Regions from separate parts of the Isachenkonia alkalipeptolytica genome, predicted to be linked through region 2. Evidence: predicted binding sites of a transcription regulator. Region 2 holds the regulator's gene; the other holds the start of a gene.
The links. Region 2 encodes NrdR, which represses ribonucleotide reductase genes. Its sites were predicted from a motif close to CACNANATNTNGTG; they were not measured.
Positions count from the first base shown of each region.

Region 1: the regulator NrdR is predicted to act here: its motif matches at 6,532-6,545, upstream of ISALK_RS13560 (ribonucleoside triphosphate reductase).

Region 1 is NZ_SUMG01000027.1:6,965-23,489, reverse strand. Features, by position in the region: gene glnA (type I glutamate--ammonia ligase) at 1-450, opposite strand, end outside; gene ISALK_RS13590 (ferritin) at 736-1,242, opposite strand; gene ISALK_RS13585 (Cof-type HAD-IIB family hydrolase) at 1,460-2,308, shown strand; gene ISALK_RS13580 (pyridoxal-phosphate-dependent aminotransferase family protein) at 2,354-3,490, shown strand; gene ISALK_RS13575 (hypothetical protein) at 3,685-4,377, shown strand; gene rodA (rod shape-determining protein RodA) at 4,458-5,564, shown strand; gene murI (glutamate racemase) at 5,588-6,436, shown strand; gene ISALK_RS13560 (ribonucleoside triphosphate reductase) at 6,578-8,692, shown strand; gene ISALK_RS13555 (anaerobic ribonucleoside-triphosphate reductase activating protein) at 8,701-9,387, shown strand; gene pgsA (CDP-diacylglycerol--glycerol-3-phosphate 3-phosphatidyltransferase) at 9,497-10,030, shown strand; T-box leader at 10,096-10,328, shown strand; gene ISALK_RS13545 (valine--tRNA ligase) at 10,410-13,064, shown strand; gene ISALK_RS13540 (DUF4364 family protein) at 13,119-13,649, opposite strand; gene ISALK_RS13535 (polysaccharide deacetylase family protein) at 13,950-15,080, shown strand; gene ISALK_RS15430 (hypothetical protein) at 15,217-15,348, shown strand; gene ISALK_RS13530 (CD0519/CD1768 family membrane protein) at 15,345-16,525, opposite strand, start outside.
Region 2 is NZ_SUMG01000008.1:108,699-125,223, forward strand. Features, by position in the region: gene ISALK_RS08405 (penicillin-binding transpeptidase domain-containing protein) at 1-1,104, shown strand, start outside; gene ISALK_RS08410 (UDP-N-acetylmuramoyl-tripeptide--D-alanyl-D-alanine ligase) at 1,333-2,745, shown strand; gene mraY (phospho-N-acetylmuramoyl-pentapeptide-transferase) at 2,738-3,730, shown strand; gene murD (UDP-N-acetylmuramoyl-L-alanine--D-glutamate ligase) at 3,797-5,173, shown strand; gene ftsW (putative lipid II flippase FtsW) at 5,166-6,296, shown strand; gene murG (undecaprenyldiphospho-muramoylpentapeptide beta-N-acetylglucosaminyltransferase) at 6,293-7,372, shown strand; gene ISALK_RS08435 (cell division protein FtsQ/DivIB) at 7,381-8,196, shown strand; gene ISALK_RS08440 (DUF881 domain-containing protein) at 8,235-8,951, shown strand; gene ISALK_RS08445 (DUF881 domain-containing protein) at 8,971-9,690, shown strand; gene ISALK_RS08450 (small basic family protein) at 9,694-10,068, shown strand; gene ftsZ (cell division protein FtsZ) at 10,218-11,273, shown strand; gene nrdR (transcriptional regulator NrdR) at 11,294-11,764, shown strand; gene ISALK_RS08465 (DUF512 domain-containing protein) at 11,969-13,330, shown strand; gene der (ribosome biogenesis GTPase Der) at 13,342-14,664, shown strand; gene plsY (glycerol-3-phosphate 1-O-acyltransferase PlsY) at 14,667-15,254, shown strand; gene ISALK_RS08480 (NAD(P)H-dependent glycerol-3-phosphate dehydrogenase) at 15,268-16,299, shown strand; tRNA gene ISALK_RS08485 (tRNA-Pro) at 16,396-16,471, shown strand.

The sequences.
Region 1 (16,525 bases), on a different contig from region 2:
AGGGTTCCCATCTTTATCACGTTCAAACAAAAAGAATTCTACTTCCGGGCCGACATAATACTCATAACCATACTCTTTCAATTCAGCTAAAACTTGTTTTAAGACACCTCTTGGACATCCGTCAAAAGGCGTTCCGTCTGTATTATAAACATCACAAATCATTCGAGCTGCTTTTCCTTCAGAGTCGGTTCTCCAAGGGAAAATCTGGAATGTGGATGGGTCCGGTGCCAACACCATGTCGGATTCTTCAACACGTACAAAACCTTTAATAGAAGAACCGTCAAACATTACTTCACCATTTAATGCGGAATCCAGTTGACTAGTGGTAATTGCTACGTTTTTTTGCTTGCCGAAAACGTCTGTAAACTGTAAATTAATAAATTTAACATTTTCCTCCTGGACTAACCGCCTAATATTGTCACTAGATAAATCACTACTTAAATCGTTCAACAAAATCACTCCTAATTATTTTTTTGAAGTTTTAACTCCAATTAAACTACACTTAACTATATCATCTACGATGAAATAGAACAATGTCAGTAAAGAGCCTTAGAAAGCCCTGAATTTTCTTCTAAGGGGCTGAAGTCTTTTTAGCGCGAATTTCTTTAAAAATCAGGACTTATATTGTCATATCTTATCAATTCCTTTGATTTCGGTTGGAATTTAAAAAACCTGAAGCAAGATCATGTTGATCTTGTTTCAGGTTAGGGTATGGTTTTAGAATATATTAACTCGTTACGCTTCTTCTGCTACGAAGCTTCGTGTAGAGAGTTCCTTATCAAGCATAAATAAACCATTTGGATTATTGTTGATTAGTTTAAGCTTCTCTAGCAGGTTTGTCATGGTCGCTTCCTCTTCAACCTGTTCGTCAACGAACCAGTTTAAAAAGCTGATGGCAGGGTAGTTCTTTTCCTCCATGGCAATATCCATTAAATGATGGATACGTTTTGTTACGAATTGTTCATGTTCCAATCCCGCAGTAAAAACATCTATCATGGAATCAAAGTTGGTTCTAGGGTCATCATATCCGGTGATGATGACTTTGCCGCCCATTTCATCAATGAAGTTGAAAAACTTCATTGCATGGAAACGTTCCTCTTCCGCTTGAACTACAAAGAAATTAGCAAAACCATCCAAGTTTTGATCTTTACAGTAAGCCGCCATGGCTAAATAGTAATTTGCTGAAAAGAATTCGTGTTTGATTTGTTCATTTAATTCATTTGTTAGTTTTTCTGATAACATAAAATCCCTCCTGTTTAATAAAAAAATATATTGATATTATTGATTACCTGAGTACATTATAACATAATAATACAATATTTGAGAGGGAAATAGAAAATTATCAAGGAAAGAAGGTGCATGTCTTTTTAATTGAAGAAAAAAAAGGTATAATAAGACTAGTGAATTAGATATAGGAAAAATAAAAAACAGATTATACGATAGAAAGTTGGCAGCCACATTGAAATATAAACTTTTAGCAACAGATATGGACGGAACCCTGCTTAGAGACAATAAAAGAATTTCGGAAGAAAACATTAAAGCCTTGGAACATATCAGTAAAAAAGGGGTGGAAATTGTTATTGCTACCGGAAGGTCTTATAGTACATTGGAAAAATATATAGACTTATTCACTTTTAACTGTTATCTTATTACAAATAACGGATCTATTGTACGTAATAAAAACCGGAAGGTCGAAAAATCCATTTATCTAGAACCTGAAGCCACTACAAAAATCATCAATATTTTGAACAGCGAGAAAGCATACTTCCATAGTTCGGATGAGGAAAATATATACATTCAAAGTTACAGGGCTCGTTTTTTAGAAGCTAAACGGTTTTTAAGGCATGAACACAAAAGCTCTTGGTCCCTATATAAATCATTGATTGTTAAAATGATTACCGATAAAAATTTAAAGAAGATTGACTTTTATAAGATTAAAGATCAAGAAATTCCCTTAAACACTTTTTTTATTTTATCAGAGCAGGAATATGTCTTAAGTAAAATCAAAAAGCAATTAATGGTAATTCCCGGCGTTACGATAACAAGTTCCTCCAGTAATAATATTGAAGCTTTAAGTGACAAAGCTTCAAAGGGAGCCGCGTTAGAATATGTAGGCGAAAAACTAAAAATCCCGCAGGAAAAAATGATTGCTGTAGGAGACCAGTTAAACGATCTTTCTATGATTGAAACTGCGGGCCTAGGGGTAGCTGTGGCAAATGCTGACGGGAAAGTATTGGAAAAAGCTGACTGGATTACAAAAAGTAATGAGGAACATGGTGTGGCTTATATAGTAAAGCAAATGTTCTAGGAAGTAAAAAACTCATCAATATAACTTGTAGAGGAAGTGAATTCAATGAATGAAATTCTGGTTATGAGCCCCGGGCCGACAGAGGTCCACGAAGAAGTTAGGAAATCAATGGCAAGGCCGATGACGATCCCCGATGGACATCCGGATTTTTTGGATTATTATTTCGGTGTAGCAAATAAATTGAAAAAAGTATTTAAAACAAAAAATGATATTCGCATATTAAACGGGGAGGGAATCTTAGGTTTAGAGGCGGCTATGGCATCCCTGATCGATCCCGGTGATAAGGTTTTATGTATTGAAAATGGACTGTTTGGTAAAACCTTTGGAGAAATGGCGGAAAAATATGGTGGTGATGTATATTACTTTTCATGCGATAATAAAAAACCGATAGACATCAACACACTAGAGAAACTTCTGAAAGAGCAGAATGCATTTAAGTTTGCTACATTAGTTCACTGTGAAACCCCTACAGGGGTAATAAACAATATTGAAAAAATCAGCATATTGTTAAAAAAGCATGGCATACTCAGTGTGGTGGATGCGGTTTCCACTTTAGGAGGAGAAAAACTGGAGACCGATGAATGGAATTTAGATCTGGTCATAGCTGGATCCCAGAAATGTTTATCCGCTTCTTCAGGTTTGGTCATGCTGAGCATTAGTCAAGATGCATGGGTGATGATCTCAAATAAAAAGAAGAAGATTCCAAGTTTGTATACCAACTTACTGTTGTGGAAAGATATACAACTAACAAAAACTTTACCCTATAGTCAACCGATACATCTTTTTTATGGTCTGGAAACAGCCCTTGATCGATGGAATCGAGAGGATGTGATCGCGAGGCACAACTTGCTTGGGAACGGTGTAAAACAGGCCGTGATTAATGCGGGCCTAAGTCTGTATCCTGATAGTGGTTTTTCTAATACCATTTCTGCAGTGGAGATTCCCCAAGGGATAACTTATAAAATGATTCAGGATGAGCTATGGAAAGAACATAAAATTTTCATCTCAACTTCCCTCGGAAACTTGTCCGGTAAAGTTCTTCGAATTGGTCATATGGGGGAAAACTGTAGCGAAGAAAAGCTTTATCGCTTATTTAAAGCCCTAACCATTGTGTTGAAAAAATATGGGGTCTTCTTGAAAGAAGATCTACACAAAGCCTTTGTGAATGCATTAAGTAAATAAATAAGGAGGGATTTGCTATGGTTCGAGATATCCGAAAACTAGACGAAGCGATTAAACAGGAGTATGGATTAATCCTTGCAAGCTTACTTACAAAACTAAGGGATACAGATGTCTTCCAATTACGAACTTTCTATAAGGTAATGGCCTATATAGAGATGCCGAAAAAACATCGGAAAAAGGTTTTAGAGTTTCTTTTGAGCAGTGAAGAGGAAGAGATCTCTTTAGAAAAGTCTGTAAATTCTTTGTTAAACAAAGTCAAGGGACAGGAAAGGGATATTTTGCGTTTTACTTTGATGCAGGATATATTATCGATATCAACTGCTAACCATTATATGTCCGAGGATAAAAGAGAGCTTTTGGAATGGGTACAAAAACAATTACTAATTAGCGATGAACAAATGAAAATATTTAATGGAGAACTGAATCAAGAAAGCGGTTTAGCATCAAAAACGAAAGAGGTCGATCGTTGGAAAGCATATAGAAGTAATTTTAGTAAATGCCTGGCTATGGGAATCCCCCTGACTTTTTTATATTATAGTCAGCATAATGCGTATCGCCATGATTTCAAAAGCTTCGCTCTGCTACAAATTGATAAAAAGATCAATCCGCGAAAATCTTATGTTTCATTAGGAAAATACCTTCTCCTGGGGGGAGTTCTTTATACAGGTGTTCTGTGGGGGATGAACCAAAAAAAGAGACATCAAGAGAAACTAGAAAAAATGTTGGAAACGGAGTCCAAGAATTTAATTAGTCGAGGGAAAAGATACCTGGAAGAAGATCTCATTTTTTGTCAAAAAATATTTCGGAAAGATACCTTGAATGAAAATCAAATTAACTTTAAAATATTAATGGATAAAACCCTGCAAATTATGGATGAAGAATTTTAAAAATAGAACTTGAAAAACAAAACTTGAAAAATAGTACTGGATCTATTAAACTAAGGTCAGCAAAATGTAGGAGTGGGCAAATGAAACTTGAAGGAAAAGCAATAAAAAATCTTGATTTTACAATACTTGCAGTGGTAATTATGATTTCAATTTTTGGAATCATTATGATATCCAGTGCCACAAGCAATTTAGCAAACAGTGATGCTTATATTCAAACACAATTAAGCTCAATGATTCTTGGCTTAATCGTCATAACCCTAATATTATTCTTTGATTACAAAACCTTTGGGAATTTTTACCTTCTGATATACGCTTTTTCCATACTATTGCTGATCACTGTATTAATCATTGGAGTAGGAGGAGATGATTGGGGAGCTAACCGCTGGCTTTATATCGGGGGATTTGGTTTTCAACCCTCGGACTTTGCCAAAATTGGAATAATCATTTCTCTGGCAAAATTCATCAGCGAACATCATGAAACAATTAATGAGTTGAAAACTTTAGGCAAGATACTTATAATTGCCGGGATTCCCATGGGGCTTGTTTATATGCAACCGGATTTGGGAACTACTTTAGTTTTTCCCGTGTTTACTTTTGGCATGCTCTTTGTGGCAGGTTTAAAGTATAAATATATTTTGATAACTTTTATCGTTGCTTTGGCAAGCGCTCCCTTTGCCTGGAACTTTCTGAATGATTATCAACAACGACGAATCATGGTGTTTATCAACCCTACCTTGGATCCTATGGGGGATGCTTATCAAATCACCCAATCTATTTATGCGGTAGGTTCCGGTATGTTAACTGGCAAAGGATTTAATGAGGGGATTCAAAGTCAGTTGGGTTTTCTACCGGAAAAACATACGGATTTTATTTTTTCTGTTATTGCAGAGGAATTGGGTTTTGTCGGAGTATCGATTTTATTATTAATGTATATCGTTCTTTTGGTTAAAGGAATTATAGTAGCTAAGCAGTCAAAGGATCTTTTTGGATCCATTTTGGCGGTGGGAATTATTTCCATGCTTGCCTTCCATATTTTTGCTAATATCATGATGACCATTGGACTGATGCCTGTTACCGGAAAGCCGCTACCCTTTGTAAGTTATGGAGGCACATTCATGTTATCGAATATGATTGCCATTGGTCTGTTATTAAATATCAGTATGCGGAAGAAACGAGTCAACTACTAGGTAAGAAGGGAATGTTTGTCAATATGATTAAGCCGATTGGTGTTTTTGATTCCGGTTTAGGTGGGATCAGTGTTCTTGCACAAATGATTACAACCCTGCCGGAGGAGAGATATTTGTACTTCGGTGATTCTAAAAACGCGCCCTATGGAGAAAAAACAAGAGAAGAAGTCTTGTATTATTCCAAAAGTGTTGCGCAGAAACTCCTTGACCAAAATGCGAAAGCCATGGTTGTTGCCTGCAACACCGCAACCAGTGCAGCAATTAGTGATTTAAGAAGTCTGTATAATATACCTATTATTGGAATGGAACCGGCAGTAAAACCCGCCGTCAATATGGAAAATATTCACCGCGTGGTTGTGATGGCAACCCCTTTTACCTTAAGAGAAGAAAAGTTCCATGAACTTGTACGAAATATTGACACTAATAAAGAAATTTTAAAATTACCCTGTCCGGGACTTGTGCAGTTAATTGAACAGGAGGGCGGGGTAGGGGCCAAGGTGTTGGAGTACTTGCGAAAACTATTGGGTAAGGCCTCTATTGGCAAAGGAGATGTTATCGTTTTAGGCTGTACCCATTATGTTTTTTTAACCGATACTATAAAACAGATGCTAAATAATCAGGTCCCTTTAGTACATGGCAATATCGGTACAGTCCTTCAACTTAAGAACCAACTGAAGAAACATCAGTTGATTTTAGGGAAAAAGAATGCATCGATTAATCAAAATTTCGATAAAAAAAATAAACTTCTAATAAGTAAAAGTCATCTGAAAACTCGTGTACAAATCCTTAATTCCCATCAGGATCCAGGGTTTAATCCTACCGGGTGGAATTTATTAATGTATGAGTTGAATAAAATTTTCAAAGAAAAATAATTTCAAAAGCTAGTTAGTATTCTCAAGGGATATAAGAAGAGCTTCATTTTTCTTTCCGATTTGGATTGAATCTTGTAGCTCTTTTCTATATAATATACAATATGTAGTAGATGAACTTAGGAATTTCAAGGAGGGGTAGGAATGACAGTAGCAAAGGTACAAAAAAGGAATGGAGAAATTGTAAATTACGATTCAGTAAAAATTACTAAAGCTATTTTTGCCGCAGCGCAATCCGTCGGTGGAAAAAATCAGGCTAAGGCCGATGATTTAACCCGAAAGGTAGAGTCCGTGTTAAAGGAAACTTATCGGGGAAATATTCCTGCAGTGGAGGATATTCAAGATGTGGTAGAGAAAATTTTGATCGAAGAGGGACATGCAAAGACTGCAAAAGCCTATATTTTATACCGAAAACGCCATGAGGAAATTCGGGAAGTGAAAAATCTCTTTATGGATGCTGAGGAGATGATCGAAGACTATGTGAATCTTGATGACTGGCGGGTGAATGAGAACGCAAATATGAGCTTTTCATTGCAGGGGCTAAATAATCATATAGTAGAAAATATTACGAAGAAATACTGGCTAAACAAAATTTATGATAAAAACTTACGGGATTCACATATCAAGGGCGATCTACATATTCATGATTTAGGTCTTTTAGCCCCTTACTGCTGTGGTTGGGACTTAGAAGCTTTTCTAGAGCAGGGTTTCAAAGGAGCTCAAGGAAAAGTGGAATCTCGTCCCCCGAAACACTTTGAATCCGCATTAGGTCAGCTGGTAAACCTTTTATACACTCTGCAAGGAGAAGCCGCCGGTGCTCAAGCTGTCTCAAGTATTGATACGTACTTAGCCCCTTTCATTCACTATGACGGACTGGACTACACGCAGGTAAAAAAATCACTGCAGCGTTTTGTCTTCAATCTTAATGTGCCTACTAGGGTAGGCTTTCAAACGCCTTTTACAAATGTTACTTTGGATATTGCTCCCCATCCATTATTAACGAAGCAACCAGTTAAAATTGCCGGTGCTTTGAAAGACAAAAATTATGGAGAGTTTCAAGAAGAAATGGATATGTTTAATCAAGCCTTTTGTGAAGTGATGATGGAAGGTGACGGAGCAGGTAGAGCATTCAGTTTTCCGATACCCACCATTAATATTACCAAGGATTTTCCTTGGCATGCCCCCGTGGTCAACAGTATCATGGAAATGACAAGGAAATTCGGAACTCCTTATTTTGCTAACTTTTTAAACTCTGATCTTGCTCCTGAGGATGTAAGAAGTATGTGCTGTCGATTGAGACTGGATAATCGGGAGCTGAGAAAAAGAGGGGGCGGACTGTTTGGAGCCAATCCTCTAACGGGATCCATCAATGTGGTAACTTTAAATATGGCTCGAATCGGGTATTTGGCCACGAGTGAAGAGGAATTCAAAAAAGAGGTCCGATTATTAATGGAAAAATCCCGTGAAATTTGTGATGCGAAACGGGTTATGCTGGAAAAGTACATGGAAGCCGGATTATATCCCTATTCAAAGTTTTATTTACAAGGGGTAAAAGATAATACAGGAGAATACTTTAAAAATCACTTCTCCACTATCGGTCTAAACGGAATGAATGAAGCCTGTGTAAATCTTTTAGGAAAGGATATTACCACCCCTGAAGGCAATCAATTTGCTGTGGAAATAATGGAATTTATGAATAAAGTAATTCAAATCTTTCAGGAAGAAACAGGAAGCCTCTGGAATCTAGAAGCTTCTCCGGCGGAAGGGGCCGCTTATCGTTTCGCTCGACTGGATAAAAAAATGTATGGAAAGATTTTCACTCAAGGAGAGAAAGAACCTTATTATACGAATTCTACACAGTTGCCCGTAGGCCATACCGAAGACTTCTTTGAAGCCTTAGAGCTTCAAGAAAAGTTACAATCCTTATATACCGGAGGAACCGTGATGCATGGGTTTTTAGGGGAGGAAGTGGGTGACGTTGAAACCTGCAAAACACTAATTAAAACGGCTATGGAAAAAAGCAGTGTGCCCTATATTACCATCACCCCCACCTTTTCTATTTGTCCGGAACATGGCTATATAAAGGGGGAACATTTTCAATGCCCAACTTGTAATCGAAATAGTGAGGTTTGGACAAGAGTTGTAGGCTTCCATCGTCCGGTTCAGGCTTGGAATAAAGGAAAGAAGGAAGAGTATAAGGATCGGGAAACCTTTTCCGATGAAATCAGCCTGGCTAATCTTATTAAACCCGCTAATTAGGAGGTACCATGGAGATACTGGGATTTCAAAAACTGTCCTTAGTGGACTATCCTGAAAAACTTTGTTCTGTTGTTTTCACAGGAGGGTGTAATTTTCGATGCCCTTATTGTCATAACAAAAGTATTGTAAACCAATGCGGGGATACAATGGATGAAGAGAAACTCGAAAAAACGCTGCTTAAGCGTAATAAATATATCTCAAATCTTTGTATTTCCGGGGGGGAGCCAACCCTACAGAAGGATTTGGTGAGCTTTATTAAAAATTATAAAAATCTTGGCTTTAGTGTTAAGCTCGATACTAACGGTTCAAATCCTGCGATGTTAAAGGAGCTTTTAGAAAACAAATATGTGGATTATGTTGCTATGGACCTAAAAACTTCCTTGGATGACTATGAAAGGGTAACGGGGAAATCAGGATTTGAAAAAAAAATCATGAGGTCTCTCAAACTATTGAAAACCTACCCTATTGATTATGAATTCCGCACCACTTTTGTCAAAGGAATGATGACTGTAAAATCCATCGAGGGATTAAAGCAAATGGTCCATAACAGTAATCGGTTTGTATTACAACGGGGAAGATTAAACAATGAAGTTTTGCTCCCAAACAAAGAAATGACCTCTTACACAAAAGAAGAGATGGAAGCTTTGAAAGAAGAATTCCGATCTTTTGTGAAGGAAGTTCGACTTAATTCATAAATTTGGATAAGAAGCTTAGAAGTTACTGAAAATCGCAGAGAGGATTGTTTTTTATTTATTAGTTATGGTATGATGGAGTTATAAGAAATTGGGACAATAGAGGTGTTATATGAACTTACCAAATATATTAACAATCCTGCGATTATTATTAATTCCTGTGTTTATTTATGTTTTTTTCTTCTTTGAAGATAACAATCTCTTATATGCCACAGGGGTTTTTTTCTTAGCAGGCATTACCGATGGGTTAGATGGCTATTTAGCCCGAAAATTTCAACAGGTTACGAAAATTGGTCAGGCCTTAGATCCCCTCGCCGATAAGTTAATGCAGTTAACCGTAATTATCAGTTTTACTATAGCAGAAATTTTACCGCTATGGATTTTAATCGTCGTGGGTATTAAAGAAGGACTGATGATTTTAGGGGCAACCATTCTATATACTAGAAGAGATAAAACGGTTATTCCTGCAAACAAATTAGGGAAATTTTCCACGGTATTGTTCTATGTAGCGATTTTGCTTATCGGACTGGATTTTAACGTGGGAAGATATTTACTAATTACAGCAATTCTAATAACGGTAATTGCTTTTTTCAGATATTTACGGATGGGGCTTAAAAAATTAAAAGAAAATAAAGTTTCTAAATGATTCTTCAGCTAATTAAATATTGATTGACAAAAATGAAAATTTCATTATAATTTATAATAACTAGATAATAAGCAATGATTAGGAGTAGTAGGTAGTAATCCTTAAAAGAGAGGCGATGGTCTGCTGAAATATCGCTAAAGGCAATTGCTGCTGAAGTAGCCTAGGAGCTTCTGCAATGAAACTTAGTAGTTGTAGACGGTAGATCCGTTATCCAAAAGAAGTGTCTACAATAGGTACTATTAAGTGCTTCATTATAGAAACTAAGGTGGTACCACGAATGTCAAGCTTCGTCCTTAACTGATTCTATCAGCTCTGGGGATGAGGCTTTTTTCATGTCTTATTGTTTGAAATTCGATTGTATACAAAAGGAGGAAATGATATGAGTGAAAAGTTAGCGAAAACCTATGATCCGAAAGCGTTTGAAGAAAAAATTTATCAGCATTGGATGGATAAAGATTATTTCAAAGCCGATGCAAACTCAGACAAACCCGCTTATTCTATCGTACTGCCCCCCCCAAATATCACTGGGCAATTACACATTGGTCACGCCTTAGATCACACTTTACAGGATATTTTAATCCGTTGGAAACGAATGCAGGGATATGAAACTTTATGGCAACCGGGAACAGACCATGCCAGCATTTCTACGGAAGTAAAAGTTGTGGAGAAATTGAAAAAAGAAGAGGGATTAACAAAAAAAGACGTGGGGAGAGAAGGGTTTTTAAATCGAGCCTGGAGTTGGCGTGATGAATATGGACGAAAAATTGTCAGCCAAATGAAAAAGCTTGGAAACTCCTGTGATTGGTCCAGAGAACGATTTACTATGGATGATGGCCTAAATGATGCAGTGACAGAGGTCTTTATAAGACTCTATGAAAAGGGCCTTATTTATAAAGGCAATCGAATCATTAATTGGTGTCCGAGTTGCAGAACCTCCTTATCCGATGCAGAAGTAGATCATCATGATAAAAAAGGAAACTTTTGGTATGTTAAGTATCCTGTGAAAGATTCCGATGAATTTGTGATTATTGCCACGACCCGACCGGAAACAATGCTAGGGGATACTGCCATTGCCGTACATCCGGAAGATGAACGATATCAGCATCTTATCGGTAAGGTAGCCATTCTCCCCTTGCTTAACCGGGAGATCCCCATCATAGCCGATGAATATGTGGATCAAGAAATGGGCACCGGTGCGTTAAAAATCACGCCCAGTCATGACCCCAATGACTTCGAAATCGGATTAAGACACGACTTGGAACAAATTATGGTTCTCGATGAAGAAGCAAAGGTAAATGAACGGGGGGAACAATACCAAGGTTTGGATCGTTACGCGGCCCGTAAAGTCATCGTGAAAGATCTTGAAGCTGAAAAACTTGTGTCAAAAATCAAAGAACATGATCACAGCGTGGGTCAGTGTAGCCGGTGTTCCACCGTTGTAGAACCCATTACATCAGAGCAGTGGTTTGTGAAAATGGAGACCTTAGCAAAGCCGGCAATGGAAGTAGTAAATAATAAAGAAATTCAATTTGTACCCGACCGATTTTCGAAAACGTATTTAAGTTGGTTGGAAAATATTCGGGACTGGTGCATTTCCCGTCAACTTTGGTGGGGACATCGTATACCGGCCTACTACTGTACGAAATGTGATGAGATTATGGTTTCAAAGAAAGCACCGACGCAGTGTGCAAAATGTGAATCCAAGGATATAGTACAGGATGAAGATGTTCTTGATACTTGGTTCAGTTCTGCACTTTGGCCTTTTTCCACTTTAGGGTGGCCTGAAGAAACCATGGAACTAAATAAGTTCTATCCTACGGACGTATTGGTGACAGGATATGACATTATCTTTTTCTGGGTCGTACGAATGGCCTTTTCCGGTTTGGAATTTATGGATGAAATCCCCTTTAAGCATGTGCTTGTTCACGGACTGGTTCGGGATGCTGAAGGTCGAAAGATGAGCAAATCCTTAGGCAATGGTATAGACCCTATAGAAGCCATTGAGGAATTTGGAGCCGATGCCCTGCGCTTTACGTTGATTACCGGCAATACCCCGGGGAATGATATGCGCTTCCACCTTGAACGACTGGAATCCAGCAGGAATTTTGCTAACAAATTATGGAATGCTACTCGCTTTGTATTAATGAATAGCGAAGACTCTCCAGTAAACTTTAACGATGTGAAAAATCACTTGAATACCACAGATTACTGGATCATTTCTCGATTCAACCAAGTAACAAGAGATGTTACAGAAAATATGGATCGATTTGAACTGGGTATTGCCCTACAAAAAATTTATGATTTTGTATGGAATGAATATTGTGATTGGTATATTGAGTTTTCCAAAACACGATTGTATGGAGAAGAGCCTAAAGAGAAAAGGGCCGCTCAATATACGTTAAACCATATTTTAGAGAATATCCTAAAAATCCTCCATCCCTATATGCCTTTTATCACGGAAGAAATTTGGCAAAATATCAAAGAAGATTATTCCAGTGTGATTGTGGCACCTTGGCCGGAATACAATGAAAAAGCTCATTTTCCAAAGGAAGAAGGAGAAGTGGCCCTTGTGATGGAGATTATCAAAAATCTTCGAAACATCCGTAGTGATATGAATGTGGCACCATCAAGAAAAGCTAAATTAATGATTCATACCGAGGATAAGAGTAAAAAAGAAATCGCAAACCGTCATTTGTCCTACTTTAAGTCCTTAGCCGGCGTATCGGAAATGGAAATTCTTAAGGATCCTGATTCAGTACCCAAAGATGCTGTTTCTGCAGTAGTGGAAGGGATAGATCTATTCATCCCTTTAGAAGATCTTTTAGATATTGAAAAAGAATTGAAACGCTTGGGAGAAGAGAAAAAGAAATATCAAAAAGAAGTAAAAAGGGCGGAAGGGAAGCTTCAAAATCAAGGATTTATTAAGAAGGCTCCGGAAAGTCTTGTGGAAGAAGAGAAAGAAAAAGTGGAAAAATACCGTAAGATGTTAAAAACCATAGAAGACCGTCTGAATCAGCTTCAACGTCGCTCATAACACTACCCTTCACCGATCATGATTTATTAGAAAAGTCAGGGCAAAAGCCCTGACTTAATTATCGAGTAATAGGGAGTATAATTCTTCAGAAACCCAATAATGATTTTTATTCCAGCGGTCTACTATCCTTTCCGATTTTTGGAGGTTTGAAACATGAAGTTTCAAGAAAAGTTCTTCCACACCATTCTTAACAACTCCCAATTTTACTAGATAAGAGCCATCCTGAAGTTTTTGTATTTTGGATGAGACCTTAATGTTTTCTTGTAAAGCTTGCTTTCTATCTTGAATTAATTGTTTAAAATTCTGAAGCTTATTTTTTGGTATTCGGTTCTTAAAATAGGCTAAGGTATTTTTCCCCTCCGGGGTTAGGACAAGTTTTTTGCTTTCTTCCCGAGGGGACTTTTCTTCTATAAGTTCTGATTTCTTTAATTCTGAAATCAACTGTTGTACCATGAAATAATCCATAACCGCATGATCAAGAATTAAATCAACTACTTGTCTCTGGTAGGCTTCACCATCAACTTCCGATAACAAGTAGAGTAATAGCAATTTATTTTCTGCTTGGTTTTCACCATTATGAAACATTCTATCACCTCATTATTTTTTCTTTCTATACTATCTTAATCGATTTTCTGCTTTTTTAAAAGGGATTTATCGGAATACTTTTAGTTGCGTTTTCATAGGGTATAAGTTATATTATTACAAAAGCACAGCTTATTCTAATAGTTAAAGTTTTCTAACTATATTCTTTGTCTATGCAAGAGAGTTGGCTTAGAAAGATTTGGATGTAAGGGTAATGGAAAACAAAGGAAAGGAACAACCACAAACAGAAAGGCATTTAGTAAAACAAATTATGAACAACTTCAAAAGGGGTGCAATGCGATAATGAATAAAAAACAAGTCGTACTTATGGGAATTATGCTCTTAATCGCCGTAGCTATTATTGCTTGCGATGAAAGTGCTGAAGAAGAAGGAAATGTTCTAGACCAATCTCAAGAAGAAGAAACTCTTGACCAAGAGGAAGAATCAAAGGAAGAGGAAGCCGATGAACTTACCGAGGAAAAAAGTGAAGATGAAAAAATGGAAGAATCAGTAGACCCGGCTTTAGTCAAGGCCAATGAACTAGGGGAAGTTATGGTGCTGATGTATCATCATATTGATGAGCCAGAGGACACATGGGTACGTACCCCGGATAATTTCCGTCGAGATTTACAGGAGCTGTACGATCGAGGATTTCGTCCCGTTAGTTTAGAGGACTATGCAACAGGTAATATCGAAATTGATCCTGGGTATAAACCGGTTGTGCTTACTTTTGACGATGGGAGGCAGAACAACTTCAATATGATTGAGAATAGCGATGGAGAATGGGAAATTGACTCGGACTCTGCCGTAGGTATTCTAACTGATTTTCATGAAGAACATCCAGATTTTCCTTTGGAAGCAACGTTTTTTATTAATGGAGGCACTCCTTTCGAGCAGGAGGGATTGGTAGAGTATAAATTAAACTACATCGTAGATCAGGGAATGGATATCGGAAACCATAGTTACACCCATGCAAATTTTAATAATTTATCCGCTGAGAAACTACAATATGAATTGGGACGTTTAAACAATATGGTATTAGAGTACTTGCCGGACTATGAAATGAATACTTTGGCCCTTCCCTTCGGATCAAGACCTAAGGATGAAGAGTTAATGGATTATCTTCACCAAGGAGAATACGACGGGATTGCTTATGAAAACATTGCCGTTTTAGAAGTCGGCTGGGACCCTTATTTATCTCCTTTTCATGAAAATTTTAATCCGTTAAAAATCCGCAGAGTACGGGCCAGCGAAATGGATGTGGATGGGGTAGGGATCTATGACTGGTTAGGGCATTTTGAATCCGGAGCTCGAACCCCCTATGTAAGCGACGGATCGAAAGAAACGATAAGCTACCCAAGTACCTTTGAAGATAGAATAGATCATAGCTATTGGGAAAAAAAAGAACTGCGGTCTTACGATCCGGAAGAATAGATTGTTTAATAAAAAATGTTTATAAAACAGAAAAGAAACATATCCTTGATATGTTTCTTTCTAATCTTAAGCGCTTAGTTAATACTTTGACCATGTATTGATTCTCATTGGTTTAATTATATGAAGGAGGGAGATTATGGAGTTATATGTCCCGGTAGTTTTTATAGTTATTGTAATACTAGTTAGTATACAGTATTCCTTGAACAAAATCATTGTATTGTTACGGGAGATCAAGGATATTTTATATTACATCAGAAAAAATGACTAACCGCCAAAGGCCAATATATAGAATTTAAATAAATAATTTGCAGAGATCCCGGCGATCAAACCACCGATGGTATGACTGATGATGGCTTTGTTTGCTAAGTTGCGGAGGTTTAAGACATCCATCATTCCAACGTGGGTGCTTAAGTATCCGCTCCAACACATCCCCATGGCTGTGAAAACCGCGATATCGTTTGGTGAAATCAGGTTACTGTCTAAAAAGTTTTTCACAAGCCCCATAGCGGCGCCCACCGCTCCTAGTGCAGTGATGGGAAAGGCTATTGCTTCGGGGTTCTCAAATCCGAAAAGTGGTTGCAATACAGGGTATATATATCCTCCTAGTCGCGGTAATAACTCCACTCCTTCAAAGGCTACGCCATGATAGATGGCAACACCATCCACAACTTCACTGGGACCAAAGGTTAAAATCATTATAATCGTACAGATAATTAGTACTCCTGGAATAATACCAAGGCCCATTTCCACTCCATTTTTACCACCTTCTAAAATCGAGTTTAACACACGCTCAAAGTAATTTTCAGTTTTAGGTGAATTTTCCGGAATAAAGTCAATGGGTTCCGTGCTGGCAATGCTCTCTTCGAAGTTGTGGTCGCGAGAGGTCCGTTCAATTCCTTGACGGTCAACTCCATAGTATTCTCTTGTGAAATGAAGCATAATTCTTACACTGACAATGGAACCAATTAACGCTCCAAGATTTCCGATCAAGGCGGGAGCGATAAATTCCGAACCAAGACTGATCATATAGGCGGTTAAAATCAGGCCCATCCCAAAGGCTGTCCCCAAATTACATAAGGCCGGTATTTGATAGTTATAAAAATATTTAATAAATTTTTTATCCTTAGCTAAAGAAATAATTGCGGGGTTATCTGATAAATAGGTAGTGATTCCCCCAATAGATGCGGCACCAGGCATACCAAAGAGGGGTTTCATAATGGGGGAAATCAACTTGTTGATTAGTTCCACAACACCAAACTCCGATAAAAGTGCAGATAATGCTCCTGCTAGTACAGCCACAGCCATGATAAAGAAAACCGTATTTAATAGTAGCTCATGGGCAGTATTCATAAACACATTAAACATAGTCCCAAGACCCATGACTCGGGAAAGATAAAAGAAAAAAGCGAACATAAAGAATAAAAAAACATAGGTTTCCAAAGAAA
Region 2 (16,525 bases):
TCCGAAGCTTACAGAAATTCAGATAATCCCGTATTTGTTGAGATGCTCCAAGATTTGGGAGGCGAGGCTTTTTATGAGTACATCGAAGGTTTTGGATTTTTTGATCTGACAGGGGTCGATCTTCCTGGAGAATCAAGATCTATTATCCCAAGTTTGGAAGAGGTACGACCCGAAGGACCGGAAAATTTCACCCGGGATTTAGCAACGATGTCTTTTGGCCAATCTTTTAATACCACACCTTTACAGATTCTAACCGCTTATTCAGCGGCGGTAAATAATGGGGAACTAATGGAACCTCAGATTGTTAAAGAACTTTTGGATGCTGAGGGAAACCCAGTAGAGAAAGTTGAGCATCGGATGGTACGTCAAGTGGTTTCCGAAGAGACATCCAGGGATATTCGACGGATTTCTGAAGAAGCTATGCGTCTAGGTAACAGTCAGGCCTATGTCCCCGGTTATGCGGTAGGAGGAAAAACGGGGACTGCACAAAAGCTAGTGGATGGCCATTACCCCTCGGGGGTGGTTATCGGTTCTTTTGTCGGAGCAGCCCCTATGGATGACCCGGAAATTGCAGTAATAACCATTGTAGATGAACCAAGGGGAGGAACCCTTTATGGTAATACCACCGCTGCTCCCATTGCTGGTGAAATTTTTTCCGAAACTTTTCGCTATTTAGGAATTGAACCAAGATATACAGAGGAAGAACTAGAGAAAATTGAGGATGAGGAAAAAATTGAAGTTCCAAACGTACTGAATAAAACACTAAAAGAGGCCAGGGAAATACTGGGGCATGATAATTTAGAGTATCTGGTGGTTAATGAATTTTTGGTGAATGAAGAAGCTTTAGTTGTGGAAACCGGTCCAAAGCCCGGGGTAAAAGTCGAAAAAAATTCTACAATCAGTATTTATATTGAACAGGGTGACCAGGAAGAAGAACTGCTTATGCCAGACCTGGAAGGAATGACTGTATCGGAAGTGAAAAGAATACTGAAAGCTATGGGGTTACAGCTTAAAGTACAAGGAGAAGGTAGAGTCGTGAATCAGGATACTGCACCGGGTACGATTGTGGAAAAAGAAAAGGTTATCGTAGTGGAATTTCAATAAAAGAAACTATTCCTCAGAGATAGTAATGGGGAATAGTTTTCTCTTTTAATTATAGTTATATACCGATAGTAAACTTTGGAGATAAAGAAGTGAATCTAAATAGTAATAAAGACTAAATAGCCATAGATAACCTTGGATGAAATCTGCTATAATATAGATGATTGTAAAACTTTTAGATTACAAAACATCTCTTGTTAAAACGAACGAAAGTTTAGAAGGAGGATCAATTTGAACTTAACAATAAAAAACATGTTGGAAGCTACGAAGGGAACATTGATTCAAGGGGATCCGGATACCTCGGTCAAAAACTTATCCATAGACACTAGAACCATCCGCCCAAAGGATTTTTATTTGCCGCTTAAAGGAGAAAATTTCGATGGCCATGAGTTTATTTATCAAGCCATCGATAAAGGAGCCCTAGGTTTTTTTAAAGAAAAATTCTGGAGTAATTTGAAAACAGAGGAAATCCTTGAAAACTATCCTGAGATAAATGTCATTGAAGTGGATAATACTTTAGTAGCTTTGCAAAACCTAGGACGGTATCAAACGGCTAAAATCTCACCGAAGATCATCGGTGTTACTGGAAGTGTGGGAAAAACCACCACGAAGGATATGATCGCTCAAGTGCTTGAAGAAGACTTCTCTATCCATAAAACTAAAGGGAACTTCAATAATGAAGTGGGGCTTCCGTTAACATTGCTGAACCTTCAGGAAAATCACGAACTGGCAGTGCTGGAAATGGGAATGTCGGATTTAGGGGAAATTCAAACTTTGGTAAAACTTGCACCCCCTAATATTGCAGTAATTACGAATATTGGATCAGCCCATATTCAAAACCTGAAATCCAAAGAAAATATTTTAAAGGCTAAGTTAGAAATAGCAAGTGAGCTGAAAGAGGGAGATGTTCTTTTGTTAAATGGAGATGATCCTTTACTTTGGAGTCTTCGAACTATGGACACCCCTTATGAAAAAGTGTTTTACGGAATTAATAAACGTAATGACTTTTATCCTCTTGAAATTCGGGAAGAGGACACCGGTTGTGAATTTCAGGTTCAAATAGCCGGCGAAATTAGAAAGTTTCACATAAGACTTCCTGGGAAACATCAAATAGTCAATGCCTTAAGCGCAATATGGATTGGTTGTTATTATGATATGGAATATAAGTACATTCAGCAGGGGCTAGGGAAAGTTAAGATCTCTGATATGAGATTTGAAACCCATGAAATTTCAAAGGCAAAGATCATTAACGATGCATACAACGCCAGTCCCGAGTCTATGGAAGCTTCCATAGCTGTTGCAAAAAAAATGGAAGGTTGTCGCCGGATATTAGTTCTGGGAGATATTCTTGAACTTGGGGAGTATTCTCAGGAGGGGCATCGGAAAGTTGGTTCGTTTATTTCAAAAGGCGGTTTCCACCGATTAATTACCAAAGGGACTGATTCTAAGTGGATTGGTCTAGAAGCGATCGAACAGGGCTTTCCTTCGGAGATGGTAGAACATGTTGAGACAAATAAAAAAGCTGCAGAGCTTTTAGATAGACTGTTAAAGCAGGAAGATCTCGTGCTGATTAAAGGTTCGAGGGGCATGAAAATGGAAGAAATTATTGAAATCCTAAAGAAAGGAAGACAACAAAATGCTTAACTATACTCAAATCATCATCACATTATTTGTAAGCTTTTTTCTTGCAGCTCTCTCAGGTCCATTGATAATCCCTTTGTTAAGACGAATAAAAGCCGGCCAAAGTATCAGGGAAGAGGGGCCGGAAAGTCACTTTTCAAAAGCTGGAACGCCAACTATTGGAGGGATTATCATCATCCTGGCTACGATTATTGCCGCCTTGATTATTGGTGGGAGCAGTTCGGAAATGTGGATCCTTATTTTCTCTCTTCTGGTCTTTGGAGCCATCGGTTTTGTTGACGATTTCATCAAAGTTGTATTAAAACGAAATCTTGGTCTGAGGGCCTATCAAAAGATTATTATGCAATTTCTTGCTGCTCTATTATTGGTATTGTTCCATTTGCAAACTTCGGGAAGCACTTTTGTACTGGTCCCTTTTATTAAGGAAAGTATTCAGATAGGAGGGTTCATCATTCCGGAATATCTTGATTTAGGCGGATTTTACATACCTTTTATGATATTTGTGATAATTGCAACAGTAAACAGTGTAAATTTAACGGATGGATTAGATGGACTGGCCTCCGGGGTATCTGCAGTGGTAGCGGTTTTTTTCGCTTTGCTCGCCACAAGTTTAGGGTTTATAGAAGCGGGTATTTTTAGCGGAGCAATTGCCGGAGCTTGTCTTGGGTTTTTAATATTCAATGCAAACCCGGCGAAGGTCTTTATGGGTGATACCGGATCATTGGCTCTTGGGGGGGGTATTGTAGCAGTGGCCGTATTGACGGAAAGCGTGTTATTGATCCCTATAGTGGGAGGGATCTTTTTTATCGAATCTCTTTCAGTTATTATTCAAGTCATCTCCTTTAAGCTTACCGGAAAAAGGGTATTCAAAATGAGTCCGATTCATCATCACTTTGAAATGAGCGGTTGGCAAGAAACGAAGGTGGTAACGGTATTTTGGACCGCAACCACAATGCTGGCTGTATTCGCAGTGTTTGCTATTCGTTAAATATGATTTATATTTATTCAGTATCGTTAGTGTCCGGTTTGAAATATAAAACAGGGGTGTGGGATAATGAATTTAAAAAATAAAAAAGTACTAATTGTGGGTTTGGCAACAACGGGGATCCCCTTGGTAAAGGTACTGAAAAAGCTGGGGGCAAAGGTGATGATTACTGACACTAAGTCTAGAAAAGAACTGCAAGAGACTACGGAAAAATTAAAATTAACCGGGGAAGAACTACTTTTAGGGCAACAATTAAGGAATTTAAAAGAAGCAGGGGATCCGGAGCTTGTGATCCTCTCTCCGGGGGTGCCGACGGAGATTCCCCTTGTGTTAGATGCGAAGCTAAATGGAATTGAAGTGATTGGAGAAATTGAACTGGCTTACCGATTGATGAAGGGACAGCTAGTGGCGATTACAGGAACCAACGGAAAAACCACAACAACCGCCTTAACCGGTGAGATTATTAAAAAAGAGAATCCCAAAACCCATATTGTAGGAAATATTGGGTTCCCAATGATATCTAAAGTGTTAAACTCTACCGAAGAGGATTGTTTTATTGCAGAAGTCAGTAGCTTTCAACTTGAAAGCGTGAAAAATTTCAGGCCGGATATCGCCGCAATTCTTAATCTTACACCGGACCATTTAAATCGCCATAAAACAATGGAGAATTATACCCGATGTAAGATGAACATCTTTAGCAACCAAAGGTTCAATGATACGGCGATCATTAATTATGATGACTCATTTTTAAGGGATGCTACACTGCACTTAGGGGCTCGAAAATTTTACTTCAGTCGCCTGACACCTTTGGAAGAAGGGGTTTTTATAAAATCAGAAAAAATTACCGTAAAGACTCATAACAAGGAGATCGCAGTTGTAGATAAAAAAGACTTGAAGATTTTAGGGGAGCACAACGTAGAAAATGCATTAGCAGCCACTGCAATAGCTTGGAGCCTTGGCATCAGTATTGAAAATATTCGAGCGGGATTAAAAAGCTTTAAAGGGGTCGAACATCGTATGGAAGTTTGTGGGGAAGTCCATGGGATTACTTTTATCAATGATTCAAAGGGAACAAATCCCGACGCATCAATAAAAGCGGTGGAAGCCGTAAATGACCCTATTATCCTCTTGGCCGGAGGGATGGATAAAGGCAGTGATTTTGAAGCGCTGATTGATCATTTTCCGGGAAGGGTAAAGTATTTGGTGGTTTATGGGGAAACTGCTCCAGTTATTGAAAAAACGGCGAAAGAAAAAGGCTTTCGAAATACAAAAGCCGTGAAGAATTTGGAACAGGCAGCAAAGTTTGCTTTTGATCAAGGGGTAACCGGGGATGTGATTTTATTATCCCCTGCTTGTGCTAGCTGGGATATGTATTCGAGCTATGAAAAAAGAGGAGAACATTTTAAAGAGATCTTTAAAAAATTAGGGAGGGTATCCGATGATTAAAAAAAAAGCAACGGATTTAACCATCGTTTTTGCCGTTGCAAGCTTGGTGACTATAGGTATCATCATGGTATTTAGTGCCAGCTATACATATTCTCTGGTACAATATAACGATGGTCTTCATTATTTAAAGCGGATGGGCATGTGGACAGTTCTAGGAAGTCTCGGGATGTTTATGGCTTCAAAAATCAAATACATTGTTTGGAAAAGGTGGTCGAAGTTTATTCTCGTCGTGAGTTTAGTAGCTTTACTACTTTTGTTTACCCCCTTGGGAATTACAGTGAAAGGGGCAACCCGCTGGCTAGGCGTCGGTCCGATACGTATAATGCCTTCGGAGATTGCTAAGTTGGGAATTATTATTTATTTAGCGGCATCTATCGAGAATAAAGGAGAGGGAATTCGAAATTTTTTTACTGGGGTTCTTCCCTATTTAGTACTTGGAGGGGTGTTTTTTTACTTGATTGATCAACATGATTTTAGTACTGCTATTGTGGTGATTGCTATAATGATTACCATGGTTTTTATTGGTGGTATGAAGATATCTCACTTTGCTTTGTTAAGCGGTGTTGTGTTTTCAGGAATAGGATATATGCTCTATCAATTAGTTTTTGTAGCGGAAAGAGCCAGTTATCGAACGGACCGCTTAATGACATTTGTTGATCCATGGGCTTATGCCCAGGGAGACGGTTATCAGATAATACAATCTTTATATGCCCTTGGAGCCGGAGGTATTCTAGGAAAGGGTCTGGGAAAAAGTGTGCAAAAGCACTTGTATCTTCCGGAAGCTCATAACGATTTCATTTTTTCTATAATAGGTGAAGAATTAGGGTTTATAGGAGGACTCTTCGTAATGTTGCTGTTTATGTTGCTGATTTGGAAAGGTATTAAAATCGCCATGAATGCGCCGGATCTCTTTGGTACATTAGTGGCTACGGGAATTGTTACCATGATTGCTGTTCAAGTGATTATCAATATTGCGGTAGCCACTTCTTCCATGCCAGTCACCGGCATGCCTCTTCCTTTCATTAGTTATGGGGGGAGTTCTTTGTTGATTTTTATGACGGCTATGGGCATAATGATAAACATCTCAAAATACTGTGACTTTACTAAAGGAGGCACAAAATGAAAGTGATTATAAGCGGTGGTGGCACCGGGGGACATATATACCCTGCCCTGGCCATAGCCGATACCATAAAAGCTAAAAATCCCGACGCGGAAATTCTTTTCGTGGGCAGGAAGGATGGTTTAGAAAGTGAAATTATACCGAGATACGGCTATCCTATTGAGTTTATTACCGTAGGATATTTAAAGCGTAAGCTATCCTTTCATAATGTTAAAAGCGGGTTGAAACTATTACAGGGTCTAGCTCAATCCAAAAAGATCCTTCGGAAGTTTTCGCCTGATGTTGTAATTGGAACCGGAGGTTTTGTAAGCGGGCCGATCGTATACACTGCTGCAAGGGAGAATTTTCCCACAATGCTCCATGAACAAAATGTCTATCCGGGTTTAACAAATAAAATCCTTGGAAAAAAAGTGGATGTTATTGCAATCAGTTTTGAAGACTCCAAGAAGTATTTTGTGCATCCCAAAAAAATGGTATTGACCGGTAATCCTATTCGAAAAGCTTTTCGGGAACCTTCAGAATCCAAGAGAAAACAAGAAAAGAAGCAAATTCTTATTTTTGGCGGCAGCGGAGGAGCAACGAAAATCAATGAAGGGGTTTCGTGGATTGCTGAGAATTATGACCGACTGCCCTATGAGATTTTGGCGGTCAGCGGAAAACACCATTTTAATGGAATGAATGAAACGATAAAGCATCAGGATATTGAAGTGGTAAGCTATTTAGAAAATATGCCGGATAAAATGAAGGAAGCGGATTTGATCATTTCCAGTGCAGGAGCGATAACGATTACGGAAATTCTAGCAACAGGGAAGCCTGCGATTTTAATCCCGAAGGCTTACACAGCAGAAAATCACCAAGAGTATAATGCCCGAAGCATTGAATTAAAAGGGGGAGCTATTGTGATTTTAGAAAAAGAGTTAACCGGAGAGAAGCTTCATCGAGAAATTGTGCGATTAACTGAGGATCAGCATCTACTGAAGGACATGGGGAACAAAAATGCCGCCTTAGCCCAAGGAGAAACGGAAGAAGATCTCTATAAGTTATTCGAAAGTTTATATAATAAACAAGAATTGAATTAGGTGAAGTCATGAAAAAATTAGGGCGGATAATAAAGGGAATAGTGCTGTTTATGATCATTTTTGGCGTTATTATTGTTAGAATGCTTTATATGGATATTTTGATGCTACAAAATCTGGAGATAGAGGCTTCAGAACATATCACCAAAAAATATTTTAAAGATACTACTGAAATCACATTGAATCAGAACATTCTTCGATATAATTTAAATAAAAAAGAACAGGGCATTGAAGAACATCCCTATGTCCGCGAGGTAATTATCCAAAGAAAATTGCCTGATACCCTTGAAATAAAGCTGAAAGAACGGGAAGAATATGCTATAATACCCTATAATGGTAATTACTTATTTATGGATAGGGAGCTTTTCCTTCTGCGAAAATCAGACTCCTACATTGTCGGAGATTTGCCGGTTTTACGAGAGGTGCAGGTCCAAAGTGCAGATATTGGAAATGAGATTATCACCGATAATAATGATCAACTACGGTTTTCATTAGATGCCTATGAAGCTTTATCGATTTCCGATATTTCTACAGATATTACAGAGTATTATTTAGTTGAAGATCAACTGATTGTAGAAACAACAGAGCATATTGATATTGTGCTAGGAATTGACATAGATTTACCCTACACGATTGTTGCAACACAACAGGTTTATGAGGATTTACTTAATCGTAATCAGCGCAATGTATCGATTATATCAAAATACAAGGATTATATCTATGTGGAAGCGGGAACTTTTTTTGAAGATCGCCGGTCTAATGAAGAGGAAGAAAAGAAGCATCTAGAAGAATCTGAAGAGGAAGAAGAACCCACTGGTGATAACTAGATTGTATGTTTAGGATAACGGCTTTAGGGGGATGAAAAATGAAAGATGTTAAAAGTAAAATTATTTTAGGACTACTCTCCATGCTTGTGGTATTCTCATTATCCGTTCAGTTTCAAACTATTCGGGACACAACCGGAGGAGAACTTCTTTCTACCCAACGTTCCCAAGCTATGGCCATTGAACTTAGAAATCTTCAAGAGGAACGGGAGCAACTAACGAAGGAACTAACGGATCTGGAAAATCGTCTTCAGGAGTACGAGCAGACCGATGCGGATGAAAATCTGATTATACAAAATCTTAGAAGGGATTTACAAAGGTACCAATTGATCTCTGGTCATGTTTCCGGACAGGGACCGGGGGTAGTTATCACCATTGAAAGTGAAGAGGAAGAGGGAGAGTTTTTGTTGTATAATTACGATATTTTACTGTCTCTTGCCAATAACTTAAATGCCGCCGGTGCGGAAGCTATAGAAATAAACGGGGAGCGCTATACCGCTTTGACTGAAATTTATTATGGTTCTAATGCCATTCATGTCAATGACCGACCCATTAGTCCTCCCTTTGAGATAAGAGCAATTGGACATGGGGACACACTGGAAGCGGCTTTGAATATTCGCTATGGCATTATATGGGAAATAAGACAATTTACTGGAATTAACGTGGAAATTACCAAAGAGGATAATATATTTATTGAAAGAGCACAAAATATTTCGGAGTTTGAGTACGCGGTACCGTTAGCAGAAGATGAACAATAGAATTTAAGGAGCTTTTACTATGAAAAACTCAAGGGATAAATTAATTATCGGGATAACGTTTTTTTTCGTAAGTTTTATGTTGGTAACTAATATCCGTAATACGGACATGAATTATGATTTCATTAGGCTAGATACTGTAGAGGCTTTTAATACCGAAATATCCGAAACAAAACAGGAAGTTGAAGATCTAGAGGAGTATATTGAACAACAGAGAATTCAGCTAAAGGAGTACCAGCAAGCACTTCAGGAGGGAACGCTAGAAGAGGTTCTTGCCATAGAGGTGAAAAAACAAAAAATGTATAGCCACCTTACACCGTTGAGGGGGCCGGGAGTTACAGTAACCTTAGAGGACAGTGAGCGAGAACTGGATGAAGGAGAAGATCCCAACAATCTTGTGATCCATGACCTGGATGTATTGAATATTTTGAATGATCTTAGAAGAGCCGGGGCAGAGGCGTTAGCAATAAATGGTCAGCGGGTGACCAGCCAAACCCAAATCAAGTGTCAAGGTGCGACTATCACGGTAAATGATGTTACCTATGGGCAGCCCTTTATTATAGAAGCTATTGGAAATCCGGACACCCTTAATGCTGCGATTAACGCGCCTACTTCCTATGCCTATATTTTACGGGAGTACTATGAACTTCCTGTAGGGTCGGAAATTAGTGATGAAATTTTGATAAAAGCCTTTGAACGGGAGCCGGCGCTGAATTATATAGAGATACAGGAAGGTGATTAAATGATTTTTGCATTTATTGGAATTTTATTAGGCGTGGCACTGGGATTTCTAATTCCGATTACTTACCCTCCCGGTTTTTCACTGTACATTTCAGTGGCAATTCTTGCTGCACTGGACTCGGTTTTTGGAGCTTTCCGAGCAAGCCTTGAAGAAAAATTTGATATAGAAATTTTTGTTTCCGGTTTTTTCGGAAACACGATTTTAGCTGTAGTTCTGGCTTATATTGGTGATAAATTAGGAGTCCCTCTCTATTATGCGGCGATTTTTGCTTTTGGAGGGAGATTATTCCAAAATCTAGCGGTTATAAGGCGGATCGCGATCCATCGCTTGAGGGTTGCTAGAGGAGTAAGCAAAACTGCTCGTAGTCAAAGGAAATAACAGTTTTTTTATTTTTTTTCATAAAAAAGAAGGATTTTGAAAAGATGTGTTGAATTATTGTATAAAGGAATAATTTATCATACTATATCTTGGTATCAAACCGTTCTGAAATAAGAAATATTCATACGTACTATAGGGAGGTAATGCTTATGTTGGAATTTGATGTTGACATGGATCAATTTGCTCAAATAAAAGTTGTTGGTGTTGGCGGAGGCGGAAACAATGCAGTAAACCGTATGGTGGAATCCGGCTTAAAAGGTGTGGAATTTATTGCGATTAATACGGATAAGCAGGCTTTGTATTCTTCTAAAGCTGAACATAAATTACAAATTGGAGAAAAGCTAACCAAGGGATTAGGAGCTGGAGCAAATCCTGAAATCGGTAAGAAAGCTGCTGGGGAAAGCAAAGAAGATATTTACCGAAGACTTGAAGGGGCGGATATGGTTTTCGTAACTGCGGGAATGGGAGGCGGAACCGGTACCGGAGCTGCGCCTATTGTATCGGAAATTGCAAAAGAAATGGGAATACTAACGGTAGGGGTTGTTACAAAGCCCTTCACTTTTGAAGGGAAAAAAAGGATGTCCCATGCTCAAATCGGTATAGATGATCTTAGAGATAAAGTGGATACGTTAGTTACCATTCCTAATGATCGATTACTGCAGGTCATTGAAAAGAAAACCACTATGTTGGATGCTTTTAAAATAGCGGATGACGTTTTGAAACAAGGGGTTCAGGGGATTTCTGATTTAATAGCGGTACCCGGTCTTGTGAATTTGGACTTTGCCGATGTTAAAACGATCATGTTGGAGCAGGGACTGGCTCACATGGGGATTGGAAGTGCCGTAGGAGAAAATCGAGCCTCAGAAGCTGCGAAACAGGCAATACAAAGTCCGTTGCTTGAAACCTCAATAAAAGGGGCAAAGGGAGTGTTGTTGAATATTACCGGCGGAGCGGGATTGGGCCTTTTTGAAGTTAATGAAGCCGCGGAATTGGTTACGGAAGCCGCTGATGAAAATGCCAACATTATTTTTGGAGCTGTGATCAATGAAGACTTAGAGGATGAGTTAAGAATTACAGTAATTGCTACCGGGTTTGATAATGAGCCTCTGAATGAAGAGGAAGTTCAAAAAAAAGACCAGACGATAGAATCAAAGAAAAAAGGAGATTCCTTAGACATTCCTGTGTTTCTACGAAGGAATAGATAAAGTGAACTAGGAGGATTTAGATGAATTGTCCATTTTGTTCCCATGAAGAATCGAAAGTTGTTGATTCAAGACCTACCGAAGAAGGGCAGGCAATTCGCAGAAGGAGAGAGTGCTCGAGTTGTAAAAAGCGCTTTACCACCTACGAAAAAATAGAAGAGCTCCCACTGATTGTTATTAAAAAAGGAGGAACCCGGGAATCCTATAACCGGAGTAAAGTTATGAATGGCATTATTCGCTCCTGTGAAAAAAGACCGGTTTCTCTACAGGATATAGAAAAGATCGTGGATGACATAGAAAAAACCTTGTACAATTCCATGGAGAAGGAAATAAGTACAAATTTTATCGGCGAACTGGTTATGGATAAACTAAAAAAAACCGACGAGGTTGCTTATGTGCGATTTGCTTCGGTTTATCGGGAGTTTAAAGATATTAGCACATTCATGGAGGAGCTTAATAAATTAATTAAAGATCCTGACACTAGCAATAGCTAGTGTTTTTTCTTTTGAACAAAGACTGAAAACTATATACGGTTTACAGTGCTGCTATAAAACTGTATAATAGTGAGGATTGTTATGTAAAGGAATAAAATTATGTTATAATAAAAATGCATTATAAGATAATATAGTTTATGGTTTTTAAAAAGTTAGAAGAAGGTGTTTAGGTTGGAACATGAAGTAATTAATCGAATTAGCAAGGTGGGACCGGAAACTATAGGTGCGGAACTGGAGATTGAGGTAGGGGATATCCTACTGAATATTAACGGTCAACCTATTAATGATATCATAGAATATCGTTATTTCATTTCCGATGAATATCTGGAAATGGATATACAAAAAAGCAACGGAGAAATATGGACTTTGGAGATTGAAAAAGAGTATGATGAGGATCTGGGATTGGAGTTTGAAAACCCTATTATTGATCAGTCTAAAAATTGTCAAAATCAGTGTATATTTTGTTTTGTCGATCAATTACCAAATAATATGCGTAAAACGTTGTATTTTAAGGATGATGATTCCCGACTATCCTTTTTGCAAGGGAATTACATCACTCTCACAAATATGAAAGAGGAGGAAATACAAAGGATTATTGACTATCGTATTAGTCCTATTAACCTATCGGTTCATGCTACGGATCCTGCTCTTCGAGTGAAAATGCTTAACAACAAAAAGGCCGGGGACATTCTAAAGGTTATGAGGGATTTTAATGATCATGAAATAAAGATGAACTGTCAAATTGTTCTTTGCCCCGGAGTAAATGACGGAAAACATCTAGATAAAACAATTCAAGACCTAAAAGAACTTCAGCATATTCAAAGCACGGCTATCGTTCCCGTAGGAATTACAAAATATCGGGAAGGCCTTTTTCTAATGAAGCCCTATGATCAAGGCACTGCTTCAAAGGTTATTGAACAGGTGGAAGCTTGGCAAAGATCGATAGTAAAAGAAAAAGGAAGACGGTTTGTTCATCTATCCGATGAGTTCTATATTTTAGCACAGAGACCGTTTCCTAAAATAAAAGATTATGAGGGGTTTCCGCAAATTGAAAATGGTGTGGGGTTAGTTGCCAAGTTTCGCGGGGAAGTTGACGAGGCTTTAGCTATGGAAAAATTTAAGGCTGAACAGGGTTCCCGTCCTGAGCTAAAGGATCTAATGGATGTCAATAGACAGGTGCTGGTTCAACTGGTTACCGGAGTCTTAGCAAAGGAATTTATGGAGAATATCGCAAAAAAAGTTCATAGCGTGTTGCCTTTCATAGAATTTGAAGTTATCCCGGTGAAAAACCGCTTCTTTGGAGAAACGATAACTGTTAGTGGTTTAGTGACCGGAGGCGATATTATTGAAACATTAAAAAGCCCAGAGGTCGAAGGAAGAGAAAGTAAAAATATCAAAACCATAACGATGATTCCCAAATCCATGCTAAAAGCAGAGGAAAACGTTTTTCTTGATGATCTTACTTTAAAAGATCTGGAACAAGAACTCAAAAGAACAGTCATCGCTTCCTCTGTGGATGGAAAAAGTTTTGTACGCAGTTTATTAGAAATATCAAAATCAACTTAAGGGGTGATAATATGGGAAAACCAATTGTGGCAATCGTAGGACGACCAAATGTGGGAAAGTCCACTTTATTTAATAAAATATCAGGAAAAAGGATTGCGATTGTGGAGGACAGACCGGGTGTTACCAGAGATCGAATATACATTGAAACCGAGTGGCTTAGTCATCAGTTTCATTTGATCGACACGGGTGGTATTGAGCCGAAGTCCAAGGAAATTATTCCGGCACAAATGAAACGTCAAGCGGAGCTCGCTATAGAAACTGCGGATGTAATTATTTTTTTGCTTGATGGTAGAGAAGGGTTAACGGCTAATGATCGTGAGATTGCTAGTATGCTAAGAAAATCCGGCAAGCCACTTTTATTAGTGCTCAACAAAGTGGATAACAGGGAGTCTTCTCCTTTTTATTACGACTTTTTCGAATTAGGATTAGGGGAACCGGTGGAAATCTCATCGGCCATGGGATTAAATATCGGAAATTTATTAGATGAAATGGTGGCTTTATTCCCAAAAGTCGAGGAACAAGACTACGATGAAGATGTTGTAAAAGTTGCGGTTATAGGAAAGCCAAATGTGGGGAAATCCTCACTGATCAATAAAATTCTGGGGGAAGATCGGGTAATTGTCAGCGAAATTGCAGGAACAACCCGAGACGCTATTGATACCCCTTTCACCCATGGAGATGACCGCTACGTATTAATTGATACCGCAGGTATTCGAAGAAAAAGCAAGGTTTATGATAACATTGAGCGTTACAGCGTTATCCGTTCAGTTACCGCTGTAGAACGGGCGGATGTTTGCCTGTTGGTTATTGATGCTATGGAAGGGGTAACAGAACAGGACAAGAAAATAGCGGGGTATAGTCATGAAGCCGGAAAAGCTTTAGTTATTGTTATTAACAAATGGGACTTAGTGGAAAAAGATACGAAGACCATGAATACCTTTATCAAGGACGTTCGTAATGAACTTTCCTACTGCTATTATGCACCGATTTTGTTCATCTCAGCTTTGACAGGCCAGAGAACAAACAAAATTATTGAAACCGTTAAGGCCGTAGCAAATCAAAATGCCATGCGTTTAAAAACCGGAGTACTAAATGAAATTATTGGGGAGGCAGTACTGCTCAATCAACCCCCATCGGATAAGGGGAAAAAACTAAAAATTTATTACTGCACCCAGGGAGGGGTTAAGCCGCCGACATTTATACTGTTTATAAACGATAAAAAGCTGGCGCACTTCTCTTACATCCGATATTTAACAAATAAAATACGTGAAAACTTTGGGTTTGAAGGCAGTCCGATTCGATTTATCTTAAAAGAAAAGGCGAAAGGGGATTAACTGTGGAGTTATTAGTTACCATCTTTGTTGCTTATTTAATTGGAAATTTGTCTCCGTCCTATCTCATAGGAAAAATGGCGAAAAATATTGATATTCGAGAACATGGCAGTGGAAATGCAGGAGCGACAAATGTACTTCGGGTAATGGGAAAAAAGTTTGCAGCACTAACTTTTGTCGTGGATGCCTTAAAAGGTGTAATGGCCGTTTTAGTGGTTCGATACCTTTTTGGAGAAGACTATGCCATGGTCGCCGGCATATTTGTCGTAGCAGGTCATAATTGGCCGGTTATTTTGAAATTCAAAGGTGGAAAGGGTGTAGCTACTTCCATTGGATTAATCCTTGTAATCCATCCTTTTTATGGGTTTATGGCGATTCTAATCGGCATTGCCTTTTTAATGAAAACTAAAATTGTTTCCCTGGGTTCGCTGATGGGAATGATATCCTTCGCGATTTTAGTTTTGGTTTTTAGCAGAGATTACGCTATTTTTGCCACAGTGTTGGCTGCTATGTCGATTTATAGACATAAAGAAAACATCCGTCGGTTAATGCGGGGAGAAGAAAAAACCATCTCCAAGAAAAAAAAGTCTTAAGGGAGGTTATACTATGAAACCATTATCTGTCGCTGTAATCGGAGCCGGTAGTTGGGGAAGTGCATTGAGTATTGTTCTGAATAGTAACGGACATAACGTGGATTTGTGGATGAGAAGCCCAGAACAATTGCAAGAAATCAAAACTACCGGAATAAATCAAAAGTATTTAAAAGATGTGACGATTCCTGGCGCAATTAAGTTATCCAATGAGTTGAAAACTGCCATCGAAGGGAAAGAAGTGGTGTTACTGTCGGTACCAACGCAATCCGTAAGGGAAATTCTAAGAAAAATCAAACCCTTTCTTACAAAGGACCAGATAGTGATCAATGTAGCGAAGGGTTTGGAGGTTCATTCGAAACTAAGAATCTCTGAGATTATCCATCAGGAGTTGGGGGCGCAACCCTGTGCAGTGGTATCGGGTCCCTCCCATGCGGAGGAGGCTTCGAGGGGGATGCCTACTACGGTGGTATCCACTTCGAAAGAAAAAAAGTGGGCAGAATTTGTACAGGATCTATTCTCTAATGAATACTTCAGGGTTTACACAAATCCGGATATTGTCGGTGTTGAACTGGGAGGATCCTTAAAGAATGTAATTGCCTTCGGTGCCGGAATTTCCGATGGTCTCGGTTATGGGGACAATGCAAAGGCGGCACTGATGACCCGGGGTATTAGAGAAATCGCTCGCCTTGGCGAAGCTATGGGTGCTGAAATTTCAACTTTTTCCGGGCTATCTGGTATTGGAGATTTAATCGTAACCTGCACAAGTATGCATAGTCGAAATAGAAGAGCAGGGATACTTATCGGTCAGGGGAAGTCTTTTGAGGAAACCTTGGAGGAAGTGGGGATGGTGGTTGAAGGTATTAAAACTACGGAATCTGCTTATGAATTGTCGAAGTTTTATAATATTGAGATGCCCATAACTGAACAGATTTACAATGTGATTTATAAAGGAGTGGCACCCAAGGAAGCGGTAGTGCAACTGATGAGTCGACGAATGAAAAATGAGATGGAAGAAATTGTAGAGTCGAAAAAGCTTAACTGGTAGATGGATTCCGGGAAAAAACAAAATAATGCAAGGAATCTTTTTAAAAGCGCTTGACTTTTACCGGTAAAAAGATTACAATATTTTTTGTAGCTTAATCGGGATGTAGTTCAGTTGGTAGAACGCACGTCTGGGGGGCGTGAGGCCGGCGGTTCAAGTCCGCCCATTCCGACCATTTAAAAATTCTTAAGGTTTCTACAAAAAACCGTGTCTCTTTGAAGGGACACGG